4 regions of the Alteromonas sp. ABV4_515 genome follow, and region 1 is predicted to be linked to each of the others. Evidence: predicted binding sites of a transcription regulator. Region 1 holds the regulator's gene; each other region holds the start of a gene.
The links. Region 1 encodes MetJ, which represses methionine synthesis genes. Its sites were predicted from a motif close to TAGACGTCTAGACGTCTA; they were not measured.
Positions count from the first base shown of each region.

Region 2: metA (homoserine O-succinyltransferase MetA) is a predicted target of MetJ. The motif match lies at 2,750-2,767, and genes of this name have one in related genera.
Region 3: metK (methionine adenosyltransferase) is a predicted target of MetJ. The motif match lies at 1,985-2,002, and genes of this name have one in related genera.
Region 4: thrA (bifunctional aspartate kinase/homoserine dehydrogenase I) is a predicted target of MetJ. The motif match lies at 2,881-2,898, and genes of this name have one in related genera.

Region 1 covers NZ_JBSWWZ010000010.1:54,698-59,755, forward strand. Annotated here, with positions in the region: gene rpmE (50S ribosomal protein L31) at 152-364, shown strand; gene ACXAGX_RS19365 (malic enzyme-like NAD(P)-binding protein) at 762-2,015, shown strand; gene ACXAGX_RS19370 (MFS transporter) at 2,117-3,328, shown strand; gene metJ (met regulon transcriptional regulator MetJ) at 3,395-3,718, opposite strand; gene metF (methylenetetrahydrofolate reductase) at 3,873-4,757, shown strand.
Region 2 covers NZ_JBSWWZ010000003.1:315,441-320,498, forward strand. Annotated here, with positions in the region: gene metH (methionine synthase) at 1-670, opposite strand, end outside; gene ACXAGX_RS09145 (homocysteine S-methyltransferase family protein) at 680-1,735, opposite strand; gene metA (homoserine O-succinyltransferase MetA) at 1,739-2,677, opposite strand; gene ACXAGX_RS09155 (DUF2802 domain-containing protein) at 2,916-3,335, opposite strand; gene ACXAGX_RS09160 (chemotaxis protein CheW) at 3,414-3,902, opposite strand; gene ACXAGX_RS09165 (chemotaxis protein CheW) at 3,918-4,652, opposite strand; gene ACXAGX_RS09170 (ParA family protein) at 4,660-5,058, opposite strand, start outside.
Region 3 covers NZ_JBSWWZ010000007.1:320,023-325,080, reverse strand. Annotated here, with positions in the region: gene tkt (transketolase) at 1-1,743, opposite strand, end outside; gene metK (methionine adenosyltransferase) at 2,156-3,301, shown strand; gene ACXAGX_RS17815 (hypothetical protein) at 3,506-4,003, shown strand; gene ACXAGX_RS17810 (hypothetical protein) at 4,020-4,532, opposite strand; gene ACXAGX_RS17805 (ABC transporter substrate-binding protein) at 4,697-5,058, shown strand, end outside.
Region 4 covers NZ_JBSWWZ010000002.1:305,407-310,464, reverse strand. Annotated here, with positions in the region: gene thrB (homoserine kinase) at 1-214, opposite strand, end outside; gene thrA (bifunctional aspartate kinase/homoserine dehydrogenase I) at 230-2,695, opposite strand; gene ACXAGX_RS05655 (alpha-amylase family glycosyl hydrolase) at 3,268-5,001, shown strand; gene ACXAGX_RS05650 (Gfo/Idh/MocA family protein) at 5,021-5,058, opposite strand, start outside.

The DNA.
Region 1 (5,058 bases):
TTCACTTATCGTTCTTGATCAAACGGGCGCCATACATTAATATGCGCCGCTCTTTACGGCAAGGCCAGTTGTGCCTTGCATTTGAATATAGTTGCGTATGGTGTTCAGCTTCGGGCTGGATAGCGATACGGCCTTAGATTTGAGGTAACCCATGAAACAAGATATCCATCCTACATACGAAGAAATTACTGCTACTTGTTCTTGCGGTAATGTTATCAAAGTTCGTTCTACTGCAGGTAAAGATCTGAACCTGGACGTATGTTCTAACTGTCACCCGTTCTACACTGGTAAGCAACGTAACGTTGACACCGGTGGTCGTGTTGACCGCTTCAAGAAGCGTTTCGGTGCACTGGGCAAAAAATAAGCCCTGCAGTGAATTGCGAAAAAAGCGCCTTTATGGCGCTTTTTTTGTGCCTGCAATAATTTCCATTTCGATATTCATCCCTTTAAGGCTGTCTTCTAGCCCCCCACTTCACTAACGTTCAAAAAACAAACACCAGCTTCTACGCTGTTTATATGCTTTTAAATATAAGTTAAGGACTGTTTATTAATTTGATAAATGGTCACCATTGATAATACCGTTTTGTGTCGTGGCGGTTTGACCACTAGAGTAATCATGAGATTAGTCCTGATCAGATATGTACTGTGAAAGGCGATATGCTACATTGGTCTTATATGGCTGTTATAACAAAAACAACAAATTAGCCAGAACGACAGGTGTATCTTTGTAACGAATAACCCTGAGAAGGACACATAAAAGCATGTCAGATTTCAGACAACGCGCCCTGGATTACCACGAGTACCCTACACCAGGTAAAATTAAAGTAGAGCTGTCTACCCCGGCAGACAGTGTTGATGATCTCGCTCTCGCTTACAGCCCCGGTGTTGCCGAGCCAGTCCGCGAAATTGCAGAAGATCCTGATGCCGCTTATCGCTATACCGCGAAAGGCAACATGGTAGCTGTTATTAGTAACGGTACTGCCATTCTGGGATTGGGCAATTTAGGTCCACTCGCTTCAAAGCCGGTTATGGAAGGTAAAGCGCTGCTGTTCAAACGGTTCGCGGGCCTTGACGCTATCGATATTGAAGTAAAACACCGCACCACCGAAGAGTTTATCAATACGGTAGCTAATATCGCCGATACCTTCGGTGGTATTAACCTGGAAGATATTAAAGCACCAGAATGTTTTGAGATTGAGCAGGAGCTGATCAAGCGCTGCAAAATCCCGGTATTCCACGACGACCAGCACGGTACTGCTATCGTAACTGCCGCCGGTATGCTGAATGCGCTGGAGATTCAGGGTAAGAATATCGAAGATGCAAAGATTGTGTGTATGGGTGCCGGCGCTGCCGCCGTAGCCTGTATGGAACTGCTTATTAAATGTGGTGCCCAGCGTGAACGCATTTATATGCTCGACCGCAAAGGGGTTATTCACACCCGTCGCGACGATCTGACTGAACACAAAATGCTGTTCGCCAACAACACCGATAAACGTACCCTTGATGATGTGATGAACGGTGCCGATATTTTCGTTGGTGTTTCTGGCCCGGATGTTCTGCCACCAGAAACCTTAAAACTGATGGCACCAAACCCGGTCGTCTTCGCCTGTTCAAACCCAGATCCGGAAATTAAACCTGAACTGGCCCACGAAGTGCGTTCTGACCTCATCATGGCCACCGGTCGTTCAGATTACCCGAACCAGGTAAACAACGTGCTGTGCTTCCCGTTCATTTTCCGCGGTGCGCTGGACGTACGCGCTTCCGCCATTAACGATGAAATGAAAGTGGCTGCTGTTGAAGCACTGCGTTCTGTCTCTAAAGAGCCGGTGCCGGAAGAAGTATTGAAAGCCAGTAAGTCTGCGTCGCTGACTTTCGGCAAAGACTACATCATTCCTAAGCCAATGGACCCTCGCTTGTTGCATCGCATTGCCAGTGCCGTAGCACAGGCAGCCATTGATTCAGGCGTGGCGGGCGTTGAGTCACTGCCAGCAAAATATCTGGGTAACAATGCCTAATTAGGGCATACTGCACTCATCTGCCACGGGCCGGTAATTCTACCGGCCCGTTTGCGTTTTGGCGCACGCATTCTTCTTCAATTCTAACGGATATAGATATCATGTGGTCTAAAGCACTCATTGGGCTCATTATCGGGCGTATTGCAACAACCCTGATTGGCTCTACCATGAGCGTCAGTATCGGCTGGCATTTGTATGAAGCTACCGGCGAAGCCTTCGACTTAGCGTTAGTGGGTATTTTTCAGATTGTCCCAGTGATTGGCCTGTTTTTGGTTGCGGGTTGGGCTGCAGATAACTTTTCGCGGAAGAGTATTTTGCTGCTCTCTGCCAGTCTGCAATTACTGGTGGTGCTGGCGGTGGCGATACTGATGAATCAGCCTGAGCTTAATAAGTGGGCACTATTCTGCTCACTGTCGGTGTTAGGCGCCGGCCGGGCGTTCTTTGCCCCAGCTATTCAATCTGTGCTTCCCAACATTGTGAGTAACGACCACTTGGGCCGCGCAGTTGCCGCCATTAGCTCAATGTGGAACATCGCGTTAACCGTGGGCCCCTTCCTTGCAGGTATTCTGCTGGCCATGCTTGACCGACAGCTCTATTGGGTTCTGATCATTTTCGGCTTATTCACCTTGGGCGGCTTCTCTTTACTGCCTGCCTTAAAAATTCACTCTGAGCGCAAGCTGGAACTGAAAGATATTTTCAGCGGCGTACATTATCTAATGCACAACAACGTGGTGCGTGGTGCTCTGTTTACCGATCTGGTGGTGATTTTATGCGGCAGCGTGATGGCCATCCTGCCGGTGTTTGTAAAAGACGTGCTGCATGAAGGGCCAGAAACCTTGGGTTTACTCCGGGCCATGCCCGCCGTGGGCGCAACCATTATCGGGTTAACCATGGTACGGCGTAAGCGCGCCATCGAGCGCAATGGTCCCTTGCTGTTCTGGTCACTGATCATCTTCAGCTTTTCCATTATCGGTTTTGCTTTCTCGCAAAATCTCTATGTTGCCTGCTTTGCGCTGCTGATTTACGGCGGTTCAGACATGATCAGCGTGGTGATTAGAAGCTCAGTAGTTCAGATCATGACACCCGACGCCTTACGAGGGCGGGTTAGTGCGGTTAATTCGTTGTTTATTGCCTCTTCTAACGAGCTGGGAGACTTCCGAAGTGGCTCGGTGACCGCAGCCATTGGTCCGGTTGCTTGCGCAGTAACGGGTGGTGTAATGAGCTTAGGCGTGGTGCTGCTGTTCGGAAAAACGTTCAGGCCTCTGTTTGAATTGCGGAAAATAGAGGCGCCATCGCCGGGTAAATCGGATTAAGCTCGGCGAAAGCATGTAAGCCGAGCAAAAAGAGAAAAGCCAGAGTACTGACTCTGGCTTTCGTTTTTATTCTTCTTCGTTATCCACTGATGGGTCGATGCCCATTTCTTCCATCATCTTTCTGGCAACTGCCGGGATACGATTTGGATTATCTTTACGCAAGTCATCATCGTTAGGCAATGGTTGCCCGGTGAACGCATGCAGGAATGCCTCACACAGTAATTCTGAATTTGTTGCATGACGCAGATTGTTTATCTGTCGCCGTGTACGCTCATCTGTGAGCTCCTTAAGCACATTAATAGGAATAGAAACAGTAACTTTCTTTACCTGTTCACTCTTTTTCCCATGCTCTGCATAAGGGTGTATATACTTACCATTCCATTCTGCCATGTGAAATCTCGGACTGCCTGTTATTTTATCTTATGAGCGGAAATTCTAAACAATGTAGCGAAAAGGTCAATTAAGCCGTGTAAACCTCTTGACGTCCAGACATATATTAATTAGTTTAGACGTCTAAACGGCCAAAAAGTGAGTGAGTCAGAAAATGGTTTCCTATGCACAGGGCATCGATGCCTTAAATCAATCTTTGTCAGAACTGCGTGACATCGATGTATCCTTCGAATTTTTTCCGCCAAACTCGGAAAAAATGGAACAAACCTTATGGAAATCTGTAGAGCGTCTGGCGCCTCTTAAGCCTTCATATATGTCTGTTACCTATGGTGCAAACAGCGGTGAGCGCGATCGCACCCACGATGTGGTAAAACGCATTCAGCAGCAAACGGGTGTGGCTGCCGTTCCTCACCTGACCTGTGTAGATGCCACTCGTGACGAACTGAAACAAATCGCTCAGGACTACTGGGATTCCGGTATCCGCCGTATTGTGGCCTTACGTGGTGATTTGCCAAAGGGCGTGGATAAAACTGAAATGTACGCGTCTGATTTGGTATCTCTGTTAAAAGACGTGGCTGATTTCGATATCTCAGTAGCGGCTTATCCAGAAAAGCATCCTGAAGCGCCAAACGCACAGTTTGATTTGCTGAATCTGAAGCGTAAAGCGGAAGCCGGTGCCTCGGAAGCAATTACACAGTTCTTCTTCGATACCAGTGTTTACCTGCGATTCCGCGACCGTGCAGCAGCGGCAGGCATCGATTTAGATATTGTTCCTGGCATATTGCCAGTTACTAACTATCAAACGCTGGTTAAGTTTGCGGGTTTCACCAACGTTCACGTACCAGGCTGGCTGCACAAAATGTACGACGGTCTTGACGACGATGACCAAGCAACCCGCAACCTGATTGGCGCCAACATCGCCATGGAACAGGTGAAGGTACTGGCTAAAGAAGGCGTGAAACACTTCCACTTCTATACCCTGAACCGCTGCGAACTCAGCTACGCCATCTGCCACATGCTGGGCGTTCGCGCTGACTAACATTTTCGAATACGCTGGGAGTGCGGTAATTCAGTAGCGCCTGAGGATGTCACCCGGCATCTTCACTGGGTGCGGATGTCAGAGAAAAAACACGCCGGAGCTCCATGCCTGGCTAAGCTGTTATAGAGAACGCTGCAGCATCCCTGCTGCAGACGGTTTTTTCTCTGGCATTCTCCCCCTTATCGCTACGATGCCCACTTATTCTCGTCAATTCGCCACTGCGCCAGACATTACAATCTGCTGAGAAATCAACAAAACATTCCCCCCATGACCCTGAATGGTTACACTGTACAAGCATGAA
Region 2 (5,058 bases), on a different contig from region 1:
TACCCCGGAAAGAGAACGAGATATTCGACAGGCCACCGCTGATGTGGGCATGCGGACAGGTATCGCGGATGATGCGGGTTGCTTCGATGAAGTCCACCGCGTAGTTATTGTGTTCTTCAATACCGGTAGCAACTGCAAAAATATTCGGATCGAAAATGATATCTTCCGGCGGGAAGCCCACCTCTTCGGTAAGGATTTTGTAGCTGCGCTGACAGATTTCCACTTTACGCTGCTGGGTATCCGCCTGACCGGTTTCGTCAAAGGCCATAACCACGGTAGCGGCACCGTATCGTTTAATCAGTTTCGCATGATGCAGAAACTGCTCCTTTCCTTCTTTCAGGCTGATGGAGTTAACGATGGCTTTACCCTGTACACATTTCAGGCCTGTTTCGATGACTTCCCACTTGGAAGAGTCGATCATGATAGGCACTTTGCAGATATCCGGCTCAGACGCAATCAGATTCAGGAAGGTACGCATGGCCTCCACCGAATCCAACATGGCTTCGTCCATGTTGATATCGATGATTTGTGCGCCGTTCTCCACCTGCTGGCGGGCAACATCCAGCGCTTTTTCATACTCTGCATTCAGAATAAGGCGCTTGAAAATAGCGGAACCGGTGACGTTGGTACGTTCACCAACGTTGATAAATGTTGAAAACTCTGCTGTCACAATAACACCTTAGTGAACAAAAGGTTCGAGGCCGGAAAGGCGCATTTTAGGTTCGAAGTGCGGCACTTTTCGTGGTGCAACGCCTTCAACGGCTTCTGACATAGCACGAATATGCTCAGGCGTGCTGCCACAGCAACCGCCAACGATATTCACCAGTCCAGACTGCGCCCACTCTTTAATGTGCTTCGCCATTTCCTCAGCGCCGAGATCGTATTCACCAAACTCGTTAGGCAGACCTGCATTCGGGTGCGCTGATACTAAACACTCTGCAATATTGCTGATTTCATCCACATACTGACGCAGCAAATCAGGGCCAAGGGCACAATTGAGCCCCATGGACAGCGGCGTTACATGACGCATGGAATAATAAAACGCTTCAGCCGTCTGGCCAGACAGGGTACGACCCGAGGCATCGGTAATAGTACCAGACACCATTACCGGTACGCGGCTGCCGCGCTTATCGAAAACAGATTCAACGGCAAATACGGCGGCCTTGGCATTCAAGGTATCGAAGATGGTTTCAATCAAGATGATATCCGCACCGCCATCCAGCAACGCTTCTGTCGATTCAATGTAGGCTTCCACCAGCTCATCAAAGGTTACGTTGCGTTTGCCCGGATCGTTTACGTCAGGCGAAATCGAGGCTGTGCGGTTTGTGGGCCCTAACACACCGGCCACATAACGCGGCTTGTCTGGGGTTTTCGCGGTAAATTCATCGCAGGCTTTGCGGGCCAGTTTCGCCGCGGCAATATTGATGTCTTTTGACAGCGCTTCCATGTCGTAATCGGCCATGGCGATGGTGGTGGCGTTAAAGGTATTGGTTTCAATGATATCCGCCCCTGCCTCAAGATAAGCACAGTGAATATCGTAAATGATCTTGGGCTGTGTAATGGCCAGCAAGTCATTATTGCCCTTCACATCGCAGTGCCAGTCGGCGAATTCCTTGCCGCGATAATCTTCTTCTTCCAGCTTGTGTTCCTGGATCATGGTGCCCATGGCGCCATCCAGGATAAGAATGCGTTTTGCTGCCGCGTCCAGCAGAGCGTGTTGTTTGTCTGAACTCACGGGTTACCTCTTCGGCTGGGCTTTTTCTGCCAGCTGGTTCAAATCGTACGGGGTAGTCTGGTAAACATAATAGTTCAGCCAGTTATTAAACATGAGACTACCATGAGACCGCCAACGGACTAAAGGCGCTTTTGTCGGATCGTCGTCGGTAAAATAATTTGCCGGAATGGCAGGATGCAAATCTGCCTGTAAGTCGCGATAGTATTCATCGTGCAGCGTTTCCGGATCGTATTCAGGGTGGCCTGTTACGAACACCATCCGCTTATCATCAGACACCACGGTGTAGGCACCTGCTTCAGGGGATTCGGTGATTACGTGCAAACCTTTCACGCCATTGTAGACATCTGAATCGATATAGCCAAACCGGGAATGTGGCGCATAAAAATACGGGTCGAAACCTCGTAACAGCTCGTTATACGGATCTAGTACCTTATGCTCGAATACACCAGATAACTTATTATCACGAAGCGCTCGCTGTACACCGTAAAAGTGATACATAGCCGCATGCGCTGCCCAGCAAAGATACATGGTAGACTGCACGTTGCGTTGTGCCCACTCCAGAATATCTTTCATGTTGTCCCAGTATTTCACATCTTCGTAGGGCAAATGCGCCAACGGTGCGCCAGTCACGATAAGACCATCGTACTTCTTACTTTCGATTTCTGAGAAGTCGTGATAAAAGGCGTCCATGTGCGCCTGGGGTGTATGTTTGGGTGCCAGATTATCGACACGAATAAGGTTAACGTTCACCTGCAGTGGCGTGTTAGAAAGCAACCTGAGGATTTGAACTTCTGTCTCAATTTTATTCGGCATCAGGTTCAGGATCCCTACTTCCATAGGGCGAATATCCTGAGTGGCGGCACGGTTGCTGTCCATAGTGAAAATATTTTCACCGGATAACACGTCCTGCGCGGGAAGTTGACCTGGGATACAGATAGGCATGGATGCTCCAATGATTGACAGAATATGCCGCTATTGTGGCTGAATCACTTGCGATGTCAACATCTTTACGGCTGGACGTCTAAACGGCTTAAGTTGCACCTTAGGACTTGAAGCACGTATCGCTTGGTAAAGCATAGCACCCTTGATAATTGTCCGCGTGGCAGTTAGCAAAACTATCGAGGAAAGGTATTGCAGATTAATCAGAGATTAAGCACTAAACGCACTTGCCGCTGACAGACTAATTTCGCTGACTGTGCATGCTCATCAGTAGTTCAGCTTCAGCGCGGGGCAAATCACAAGCTTGCATGACCTCTTCCACTGAAGCGCCCGACTTCACCAGTTCGGCGGCACGGGTGTATAAGCGCATTGAAGGGTCTTGTTGCTTCACTTCCCGCAACTGATTCTCAAACTGGTCACATTGGTCGGCCAATTCACGCATGTGTTTGCCCTGCACCATGGAGCGGGTTTGCATTTCGGCAATTTGGTTTTCAAGATTTTTCACATCGTCACTGAGCATGTCGGCGCGGGATTCGCTCTCAAGATGCGTTTGTATAAGGTGAGTCAAACGTTTATTAAAATGAAAATACAGCCAGATAACGGCAACAACAGCCAGAAGCCCTGTAGCAATGGCAAGTAAGGACAAGGCCGATACATCCATATAAACGTTAATTCTCCAAAAATTGGGAAAGGAAAGAAGCTCAGGCACTGCCCGCCGGGTAACGGGCAGTGATATTGCTTAGAAGCCGCTCAGTTCGTCCCATTCGTCATCACTGAGTAACTTGTTCAGGTCGACAAGAATCAACAATTCGCCATCGCGGTTGCTCACGCCCTGAATAAACTTGGCACTCTCTTCTGTGCCTACGTTTGGCGCGCTGTCAATTTCTGAAGACTTCAAATAAACCACTTCAGCAACGCTATCAACCAGAATACCCACTACCTGTTCATCCGACTCGATAATTACGATACGGGTATTGTCTGTGGTATCAGCAGGCATCAAGCCAAAGCGGGCACGGGTATCGATAACGGTAACAACATTACCACGCAAATTAATGATACCTAGTACATAGTCTGGCGCGCCAGGTACTGGGGCAATTTCTGTATAGCGCAGTACTTCCTGTACTTGCATAACGTTGATGCCGTATGTTTCTTCACCTAAACGGTAGGTGACCCATTGAAGCACCTGATCTTTCTCAGGTGAATTATTACTTGTGGTCTTGTCATTCATTAACCTGGCTCCCCGCTAAGGCGTTTGGTCATTACTGCCTAAGCCGTTATTTAGCATTGCAATTAACTGATATACGTCGATTAACGCACACATTCTTTCTTTTACCATGCCCGCTAACCATGGACGTTTGCCACCGGCCTCACGCCATTTCACTTCGTCCTTGGTAAGAGTAACGGTATTGACCAGTTTGTCGCTGGCTAGGCCCCACAAACTGTCCCCTAACATAATAAGATACTGATAGTTTAGCGTTTCTGCGAGATTTTGATCGTATTTTTCTGGCATAACCCACATTGCAGTATCAACAACGTTTATTTTTTGTTCACGATGCAGCATCACCCCTTTAAACCACTTAGGCTTACCGATGAGCCCACCGACTTTTTCCATGCGGTGGATACCGCCTAGTGTCACTAAAGGCACCGCCAGTGTGAGACCAGCTACCTCAAAAAACAGTGCCTGGAAACGACTCTCAAGCAAATCCTGAATGGGCCGGTGAGTCACCGGCTCTTGAGGTACCACAATGGCTTCTGCAGAAGCAATGCTTTCCTCAATTTCTTCCACCACAGGCGCAGCCACGTCAACCTCTTCAACGGGCGTGGCTACCGGTTCCCGGGCCACGATGTCAGCAGTCGCCTGCTCAAGTAACCGAGCGGTGTTTGCCGTGACATCTGCCGGGTCTTCCGGACTCTGTAGTAAGCTGTCCAGATACGCCTGCATCACATCTTCACGGGCGAACGGCGTACTCTTGCTCATAGTCGACTCATAGTTCCAATTCATCTAACAGTTTAGTATAGGCGAAGACCCCTCGCGATCTCGGATAAACCACAGAGGCAGGTGTCTGTGCCTGACTCGCATCTCTGAACCGAGTATCGACGGGAATGACATCACTCCACACTTTACTGCCGTAATCGTCTTGCAATTTTTGATGTGCCTGGATGGCCGCATTTGTCCTGCGATCAAACATAGTTGGCACAATCAATGTGTCAAATTCCTTACGTAACGAACGCCCCATAATCTCTAGGGTGTGCACCATTCTGTCGAGACCTTTAAGTGCCAAAAATTCGGTTTGCACCGGCACCACCACTTTATGGCAGGCTGCCAGCGCATTCACCATCAATACACCCAATACAGGTGGGCAGTCGATCAGTACGTAATCGAA
Region 3 (5,058 bases), on a different contig from region 1:
AACGCGGGCTTTCACGCCGCTTTCTGCCAGTTTCTCAGCTGCCGCGACAGCCAGTTGTACTTCAGAGCCAGTACCAATCAGCAGCACATCAGGTGTACCGTCGGTATCTTTTAAGATGTAACCACCTTTAGCGATGTCGGCAACCTGCGCTGCAGAGCGTTCTTGCTGCGGTAATCCCTGACGGGTGAAAATTAATGTGGTAGGACCATCGTTGCGCAAAATCGACTCTTTCCAGGCCACTGCAGACTCAACCTGGTCACAAGGTCGCCAGTTGTCAAGGTTAGGCGTAGAACGTAAAGCCACCAATTGCTCAACCGGTTGGTGCGTTGGGCCATCTTCACCCAGACCAATAGAATCGTGGGTATAAACGAAAATGGAAGGCGCTTTCATCAGGGCTGCCATGCGAACTGCGTTACGTGCATATTCCATAAACATCAGGAAGGTAGCGCCGTAAGGCTTGAAGCCGCCGTGTAAGGTAATGCCGTTCATCATAGCCGACATACCGAATTCACGTACACCGTAATAGATGTAGTTACCAGACGCGTCTTTCGCATCTACGCCTTTTGAACCCGACCAGATTGTCAGGTTAGAACCGGCCAGGTCAGCTGAGCCACCCAACAGTTCAGGCAGTAACGGGCCGTAGGCATTCAGCGCATTTTGCGACGCTTTACGGGTAGCCGGTGCATCTGGGTTGGCTTGTAAATCAGCGATGTAAGCATCGGCTTTTTCTACAAAATCTACGGGCACGTCGCCATTAATACGACGAGTAAATTCTGCTGCTAGCTCCGGGAACGCTTTTTCGTAGGCGGCAAACGCTTCGTTCCAGCTCGCTTCAGCTGCGCTACCTTTTTCCTTGCCATCCCACTCGGCGTAGATGTCTGCAGGGACTTCAAACGGACCATGGTCCCAGTTCAGCTCTTTGCGGGTTAATGCAATTTCATCATCACCCAGCGGCGCACCGTGACAATCTTCTTTACCTTGCTTGTTAGGCGAACCAAAACCAATGACAGTTTTGCAGCAAATCAGCGTAGGTTGGGTAGTGTTAGCGCGAGCCGCTTCTACTGCCGAGCGGATTTGCTCAGAATCGTGACCATCAACGCCCGCAATTACTTGCCAGCCGTAAGATTCAAAACGTTTTACTGTGTCGTCGGTGAACCAGCCTTCTACTTCACCGTCGATAGAAATACCGTTGTCGTCGTAGAACGCAATCAGCTTGCCTAAGCCCAGCGTGCCAGCCAGTGAACAGGTTTCGTGAGAGATACCTTCCATCAAACAGCCGTCGCCTAAGAAGGTGTAGGTGTAGTGGTCTACGATGTCGTGACCATCTTGGTTAAACTGTGCTGCCAGTACTTTTTCAGCCAGCGCCATACCCACCGCGTTGCTGATCCCCTGACCTAACGGACCCGTGGTGGTTTCTACGCCTGGCGCATAGCCGTACTCAGGGTGACCTGGCGTTTTTGAATGTAACTGACGGAAATTCTTCAGTTCTTCCAGCGGCAACTCGTAACCTGTGAGGTGCAGCAATGCGTAGAGCAGCATAGAGCCGTGGCCGTTTGAAAGCACAAAGCGGTCGCGGTTAGCCCAGTTCGGGTTGGAAGGGTTGTGTGACAGATAATCGCACCACAGAACCTGCGCGATGTCAGCCATTCCCATTGGGGCACCTGGGTGACCTGATTTAGCTTTCTGAACAGCATCCATACTTAATGCGCGTATGGCATTAGCGAGTTCACGACGAGTTGGCATGCTAACTCCTTTGATATTGGCTAATAACTACAATTTTTGACAACCCGGAGCGCGCTCCGGAAACGAGTGGTCGTCCTGCTGCCAATGATAATGAATAAAATAGTGGCAACTATTCTTACCTAAGCATAAAACCAGTTCAATGTGTTTTATGCCGTCTATACTTATCGAATCTGGTTATTTGAATCGATATCAACATAATTTACGTAACAACGAACCATTGCTGTCAACGAAACGTAACAAATAGACTTTTAGACGTCCAGAAGTAAAGATGGTATTTTTACCCAGTCTCGGTACAATGTGAATCATAGTCCGACTGCGTTTCATACCAGCGGGCAATTGAATATACCCAACCAATCATCAGCAACCTTTACTATAAAGATGATTTGGTAAACCCCAGAATAACGGAGGATTTATGGCCGCACGCCTTTTCACATCGGAATCTGTCTCTGAAGGACATCCGGATAAAATTGCCGATCAGATTTCAGATGCTGTGCTCGATGCCATATTAGAACAGGATCCCAAAGCACGGGTTGCCTGCGAAACATATGTCAAAACTGGTATGGTTTTGGTAGGTGGTGAGATCACCACATCTGCATGGGTAGACATTGAAGAACTTACCCGTCAAACCGTTAAAGAAATTGGTTACAACCACTCTGACGTTGGCTTCGATGCCGAGTCATGTGCGGTTTTAAACGCCATTGGTAAACAATCGCCCGACATTAATCAGGGTGTTGATCGCGCACGTCCAGAAGAACAAGGCGCCGGTGATCAGGGCTTAATGTTCGGTTACGCCAGCGATGAAACCGATGTACTCATGCCTGCGCCTATTACTTATGCTCACCGTTTGGTACAAAAACAGGCTGAAGTGCGTAAAAACGGCAAGCTTGATTTTCTGCGTCCAGATGCAAAAAGCCAGGTAACCTTCGTTTACGAAAACGACAAACCAGTAGGTATTGATGCGGTTGTACTGTCTACCCAGCATAACGAAACCGTTTCTACCGAACAACTTCGCGAAGCGGTAATGGAAGAAGTGATTAAGCCGGTTCTGCCTGCTGAATGGCTGACAAAAGATACCCAGTTCCACATTAACCCTACTGGTCGCTTTGTTATCGGTGGCCCAATGGGCGACTGTGGTTTAACTGGCCGTAAAATTATCGTAGACACCTACGGCGGCATGGCCCGTCACGGTGGTGGTGCATTCTCTGGTAAAGATCCCTCAAAAGTAGACCGCTCAGCAGCCTATGCTGGTCGTTATGTGGCGAAAAACATCGTTGCAGCAGGATTAGCCAAGCGTTGTGAAATTCAGGTGTCTTACGCCATTGGTGTTGCCGAGCCAACGTCTATCAGCATCGAAACCTTTGGTACTGGCGTGGTTGATGAGAAAACGCTGGTTGCCCTGGTGCGTGAACATTTCGATTTGCGCCCTTATGGCCTTATCAAAATGCTGGATCTTGAGCGCCCAATTTATCGCCCAACAGCGGCTTATGGTCACTTCGGTCGTGATGAATTCCCATGGGAAGCTACCGACAAAGCAGCAGCACTGAAAGCGTCTGTTTAAACGGTTCATCCTGTTAAATGAAAAAAACGAGTGTTTCTGACACTCGTTTTTTTGTATTTAAAATCAACTGTCCTAAAAAAATTTAAAGATTATTTAGCAAATTTACTATTTTCTTCATCCATAAAGACTACACTTAAGTATAAAGTACTCACACTTCAACTCTTAACTGGGCAGCAGACTCAGGCACACACAGGAATCCCAGCCATGAAAACGTTCTGGCGAGTGAGTTTGTTGATGATGTTATCTGCGTCCGCCCTGGCCGCGGAAAAATCGTTGCTGGCAGAAAAAGAAAGTAAAACTGCCTTCGTCGCTTCCCCCTATCAATCTGAGATTTCTTTTCAGAGTAAGCGCCTGCCTAAATGGCAATTTGGTGTGCGCTACAATCGCGAAATGCCTTATCACGACCAATGGGTAGACAGCATTACCACTTCTCAGTCGGTAGATTCAGTGCGGGTTTCCGCTAGCCGGATGATCCTGAAAAACTCAACTCAACGCATCTTCGCCGCTTTGCAAACCAGTAACGATACCCAGGCCGCCTATTCTGAGTGGCTTTATGTGCCTTACAATGCCGGTACGGCAGCCAGCGTGGGCTGGCAAATTGGCGAGCTTGATTCAGTGAAAATGGCCGTAGAATTACAATATCGCGAAGTGAGCGATACCGATATCAGTTCGTTGCTACTGGGCGTGCAATATTACTTCTAATGTTCTTTAAGCTGTTCTAGCGTTCTGCTAGGGCTGGCAGCGACGCCGTGGAAATGTAGGTTTGCTGAATAAGTTCCGCGTCTACGCTGGCGCGGTGCCTGGAAACACTGTTCGCTTTCATCAGCGCCTGCTTAGTGGCGTGCCAGTGCTCCATCTGCACTTCCGATAATATGTATTCCAGCGCACTGAGCTTGAAGGTCATCAACACGCCGGCCTCGGCATAAAGATTAATTAGCCAAGGATAATCAACCACCCAACCATCTGAGTAGGCGACGTGTTTGCCCATGAACGCATTTAACTGTTTGCACACCTCAATGCCGGATTGCCCGTATTTCTCCAGTTGTTCGCGGCTGATACCGTGCAACGCTTCGGCTTCGGCACTCCAATGGTGCCAACTCGGATACGGCTTAATCAAACGACAAAACCGTGCCCCATCGGCACGCTTAACACCAATTTCAATGGGAAAACTGTCGCTGCCAAAGCCACTGGCTTCAACATCAAGAATGGTAGGAGGCTGAATGATAGACACGCTTCAGGTTATTGATTATTCATACCTTAAAACTAAGTGCCTATGGGAAAAGGTGCAAGTTTTTATTGCTGTTAATTCCCTCACCCTTTGTCTAATTGCAGAATTACAGCAAGCCACTACTATTTAGCGTGTCTTGAGCCCATGAAGAAAGTTATTAGATTTCAATGAACACGTTCCGCCCCCTTCTACTGCTGATCGCAGCGTTAGCGGTATACTCCAACGTTGCCTTTGCTACCAATGAAAATGCAGCTAATGAGACAACCGACAAACTGACCCTCGCCCTCGATGCCGACTTGAGCGCCGTTGCCGTTGAAGGTGGTTTTGCTATTCGTCAGGGTATGGAAATCGCCATTGATGAAATTAATCAGCAAGGTGGCGTGCTAGGCAAGCAACTGGAGCTAGTGTTACGCGACCATCGGGGGAATCCGGCACGAGGCGTTCGCAACATCGAAAACCTGGCAGACCACAAGCAATTACTTGCCGTATTTGGTGGCGTACATACGCCTGTGGCTCTGGCTGAACTGGA
Region 4 (5,058 bases), on a different contig from region 1:
CGTAGCAAAGTGTCACGATATTATTGTCAGCACCTGGCGGTAATTTGTGGGCAAAAGCGCCGGTACAAGTCAGCCTGAATTCGGCAGCATCGCTGACTTCCACCACATCGCCAAGTTCTGTGCCGTCCACAGGTGCCAGCGCGGCACCCAGAACGTCAAAACCCAGACTAACATTGCCAATTGAGGCAGGCGCGTAAGCGCGGGTTGTTTTCATACTACTATCCTTTAATTACAGCGCCATTTGTTTCCACGGCATGGTACGCAGGATATCTGCAAATACCCCCGCCGCTGTTACCGTACCACCGGCACCATAACCACGAATTACATAAGGAATTGGCTGATAATAATCACTGCTAATAGCCAGCGCGTTCTCGCCGTCTTTCACTGCCGCCAATGGATGAGACAATGGTACCGCCTGAATGGTTACTCGGCACTTGTCACCATTGATGCTACCGATATAGCGAAGCACGCTATCATCTGCTTTGGCGGCATCAACACGCTTTCCGAACTCCGCATCCAATTCTGGTAACTGCTGCATGAACTCATCAATAGAGGCGCCCTCAGCAAAACCCGCAGGCAGTACAGATTCAATTTCGATATCTGACAACTCAAGCGCAAGACCAGCTTCACGAGCCATAATAAGCAGTTTACGGGCAACGTCCATACCACTTAAGTCGTCACGTGGGTCTGGCTCAGTGTAACCATTCGATTTCGCTGCCGTGGTGGCTTCAGACAGGCTCATGCCTTCTTCCAGCTTTCCGAATACATACGACAAGCTACCAGACAAAATACCTTCAAACTGGTGCAGTACGTCACCGGCTGCAAACAGTTTTTGCAGGTTATCGATAACCGGCAAACCGGCACCTACCGTTGTTTCATACAGGTACTGACGGTTGGTGTTCTGTGCCGTGCGACGCAGCTTTTTATAGTAAGCCATGGTGTCGGTGTTGGCTTTCTTGTTTGGTGTCACCACGTGGAAGCCCTGCTCCATCATGTCGACATACTGTGTTGCCACTGCTTCATGACTGGTACAGTCAACAATCACTGGGTTTACCAGGCTGTTATCGTTAGCAAACTGGTGCAGACGGTCTACGCTCAGCGTTTCGGATGACTCAGCCAGCAGTGATTTCCAGTCGCAAGCCACATCAATGCCGTTGCTGTCGAGCAGCAATTTACGGCTGTTAGCAATACCGTACACGCGCAGTTGAATGTTACGTTTAAGCAACGCGGGTTGCTGACGGGCGATCTGACCCAGTAACTCTGTACCCACATTACCGCAGCCAACCAGGAATACGTCGATGGTGTGACGATCTGAGAAGAAATTCTGGTGGATCACGCGAACGGCTTTTTTCGCCTTTTTCGCTTCGATCACGGTGGAAATAGAACGTTCAGACGAGCCCTGCGCGATAGCAACGTTATTTACCCGAGCCTGCGACAACGCAGCGAAGAAGCGGGCCGCCAAACCTTTGGTGTGGCGCATACCGTCGCCCACGAGCGTAACAATGGCCAGGTCGTGACGGACTTCAATTTGATCAAGCAGCTGGTTTTGTAGCTCAAGAGTAAAGGCATCTTCCAGCAGGTGCTGGGCACGTACGGCATCTTTTTCCTGGATACAGAAGCTAATGCTGTACTCAGAGCTGGACTGCGTGATGAGACTAATGGAAATATTCGCATTGCTCATTACTTCAAATACGCGACTCGCCATGCCAACCATGCCCTTCAAGCCAGGGCCAGCTACATTAAACATGGTCACATTATCAAGCTGGGAAATACCTTTTACGGAGGTCCAGATTTCACTTTTTTCATTGCTGATGAGCGTACCCGGTGCCGCTGGGTTTAAAGTATTTTTGATAAGACAAGGAATGTGGTGCTGAGCGATGGGGCCAATGGTCTTAGGATGCAGTACTTTCGCGCCGAAGTAAGACAGTTCCATGGCTTCCTGATACGTCAATTTATCAAGCAGTACCGCGCCTTCAACCTGATTCGGATCGGCGTTATATACGCCGTCTACGTCAGTCCAGATTTCGCAGCACGATGCATCGATACACGCTGCCAAAATCGCTGCAGAATAGTCAGAACCGTTACGGCCCAGCGTTACTTTTTCGCGATCATCATTGGCTGCAACAAACCCTGGCATAACCAGGAACACGCTACCGTCGCTAACCACTTCACTAAAGCGGGCCTTACTTAATGCCACATCGGCGATGCTGTCAAGGTACTCGCCATTTGCCAGTACGTAATCAACCGGGTCGATAAGCTGATTGGCTACACCTTTGCTTTCAAGAATACCCCCAAACATAGACACACTGATGTATTCGCCAAGGCTGAGAATTTCTGCCGCCACTGAATCTGGCGCAGTCCCCAGTAAACGAATACCTTCAAGTTGCTGTTTTAAGATGCCTAAACGGCTGGCAATAAAAGTAGAAACCTTTTCAAAAGGGAAACCAGTAAGGGTTTCATCGAGTTCTTTAGCGATACCGTTTACCAGCTCATCCAGCTTGGTGAACAACGGGTTGAAATCTTCGCCGGCAGCGGCCTGATCGCAAAGCAGCGACAGCGCGTTAGTGACGCCCTTCGGGGCAGAGAGCACTACGGCTGCGCCCTCGGTTTGGTGGGCGGTCATACAAATCTCGGTAACGCGAAGATAACGTTTTGCGTCGGCCAGAGAAGATCCACCAAACTTTAAGACTTTCATGTAATGCTCCTTTCGGTTTTATTTTGCTACATCAACGCTTAATTGCGTAAAAAAAAACCCGCTCCTTGTTGGGGGGCGGGCTTTCGATGTCTGTTTGCTTATGCGCACTAGCCAGCGACCGCCCTCAACGAGGTGGTAATAATCATCATGCCGGTGGTGCTAATAATTGTTTTCATAGCGACAATTTGCCGTATAGACGTCTAACTGTCAACCGCGATTTTGCTTTTTCTGGGTAAAACACCGCCAAATCAGAAAATTTAGTCCTAATAAGCGCGCAAAACTGACATGCCATATTGCAATATGGCAAAACAATCATCCTAAGCAAACCTCACTCACCGGGAAGTTTTTGCTTTGCGTGCCGGTAAATTTTGCCCGTAACAATATTCCCATCAGCTTCCTCCCAATCGACACATTCACAGCTACTCTAAAAAAGTAAAACAAAATCAGTTGGTTTCACGCCGTAATTAAAAGCCTATCAATAAAACACAAACGCCATTTTGCGGCATCTTCTTTGCTCTGCGAGTGATAGTAGTTAATCACTTCCTTTATTACCTTCTTTTCGGAGCCTATCGATGTCTTCATTTAACGGATTACTCGGCGTTTCACCTGTAACGAAAGGCTACCAGTTTGCGGTTTGGGCCCCCAACGCAAAAGCGGTGGCAGTAACAGGTACTTTTAATGGCTGGAACGATAACGGAACGGCACTGAACGCAACCAACGGTGGCGTGTGGTATGGCTGTATCGATAATGCAGAAAACGGCCAGGAATATAAATTCATTATTACAACGCGACAGGATGAGCGGCTGGTAAAGAATGATCCACGGGCGCGCAAGTTAACGAATAGTGTGGGCAATAGCGTTATCTACGACGATGACTTTCCTTGGGAGCATTCCCCGTTTAAAGCCCCTCCCATCCATGAACGGGTAATTTACGAAATGCACATTGGCACCTTTAATAAACCGAAGGACGGCCACGGCACTTTCGCAACGGCTATCGAAAAGTTACCCGAACTAAAAAAACTGGGCATCAATATTATTGAGCTGATGCCGGTTAATGAGTTTGCCGGCGACATTAGCTGGGGATACAACCCGGCTTATCCTTACGCTGTAGAAGAAGCCTATGGCGGCCCGGACGGTTTGAAAGAATTTATTGATGCCGCCCATGGGCTGGGCATGGGTGTCGTACTCGATGTTGTGTATAACCACCTTGGTCCCAGTGATCTGGATATTTGGCAGTTTGATGGCTGGCAGGAAAATGATAAAGGCGGCATTTATTTTTACAACGACTACCGTAGCACCACCCCCTGGGGCGACACACGCCCCGACTACGGCCGTCAGGAAGTGCGTGACTATCTCACCGACAACGCTTTAATGTGGGTGGATGAGTTTCATGCCGATGGCCTGCGTATGGACATGGTGCCCTATATGCGCAGCGTGTCTGGTGCCGATAATGGCGAGGATGATATTCCGGAAGCCTACGATTTGATCCGAACCATAAACCAACAAGTCCACCAGGCGCATCCAGATAAGATGACCATTGCTGAAGACTTACACTCCCACGAATACATCACCAACCCGGTTGAAGAAGGGGGTTGCGGTTACACTTCTCAATGGGCCGCTGGCTTTGTTCATCCTATCCGTGATGCACTGACAAAAACGGAAGACAGTCATGTCGATTTAAATACGGTCGCCTCTTCGGTGACAAATGTGATCAGCAACAACCCGTTCGCCCGGGTGGTTTACACCGAATCCCACGATGAAGTGGCAAACGGACAGTCGCGGCTGGTTGAAGAAGTTGCGCCCGGCAATGTAGACGATAATTACTTCGCTCGTCAAAAAGGTATTCTGGCTGGCGTACTGGTACTGACGTCCGTCGGCGTGCCCATGTTGTTCCAGGGGCAGGATTTCAAAGAATCCGGCTGGTTCGACGATAACCACGATATTGAATGGGACCGCAAAGAGCGCTTTAAAGAGTTTGCTGAAGCCTTCGCTGCACTGGTGGCACTGCGCACCAATAGTGACGGTAAAAGCGCCGCCCTGACCGGCGGTTCCGCGGAAGTCATTCACAAAGATGACGGGCAGAAAGTGCTGGGGTATAAGCGTACGAACGGACTTGATGACAAGTCAATTTATGTGTTTATTAACCTTTCCGGGGCTGATGTCGATGAATACCGGCTCAACGGCTTACCTTCAGATGCCAAATGTTTGTTCAGCTGGCAGGACGGGATCACCACTGACTCGTTTTCAGTTAACGACAACCTTATTCACATGACGCCTTACTCGGCTTTTATATTTTCCGGCCACTAAGGTGGTACAGGTAGTGAAGTTATAACTTCACTGCCTGATTCGTTCCGGCGCTTTCAT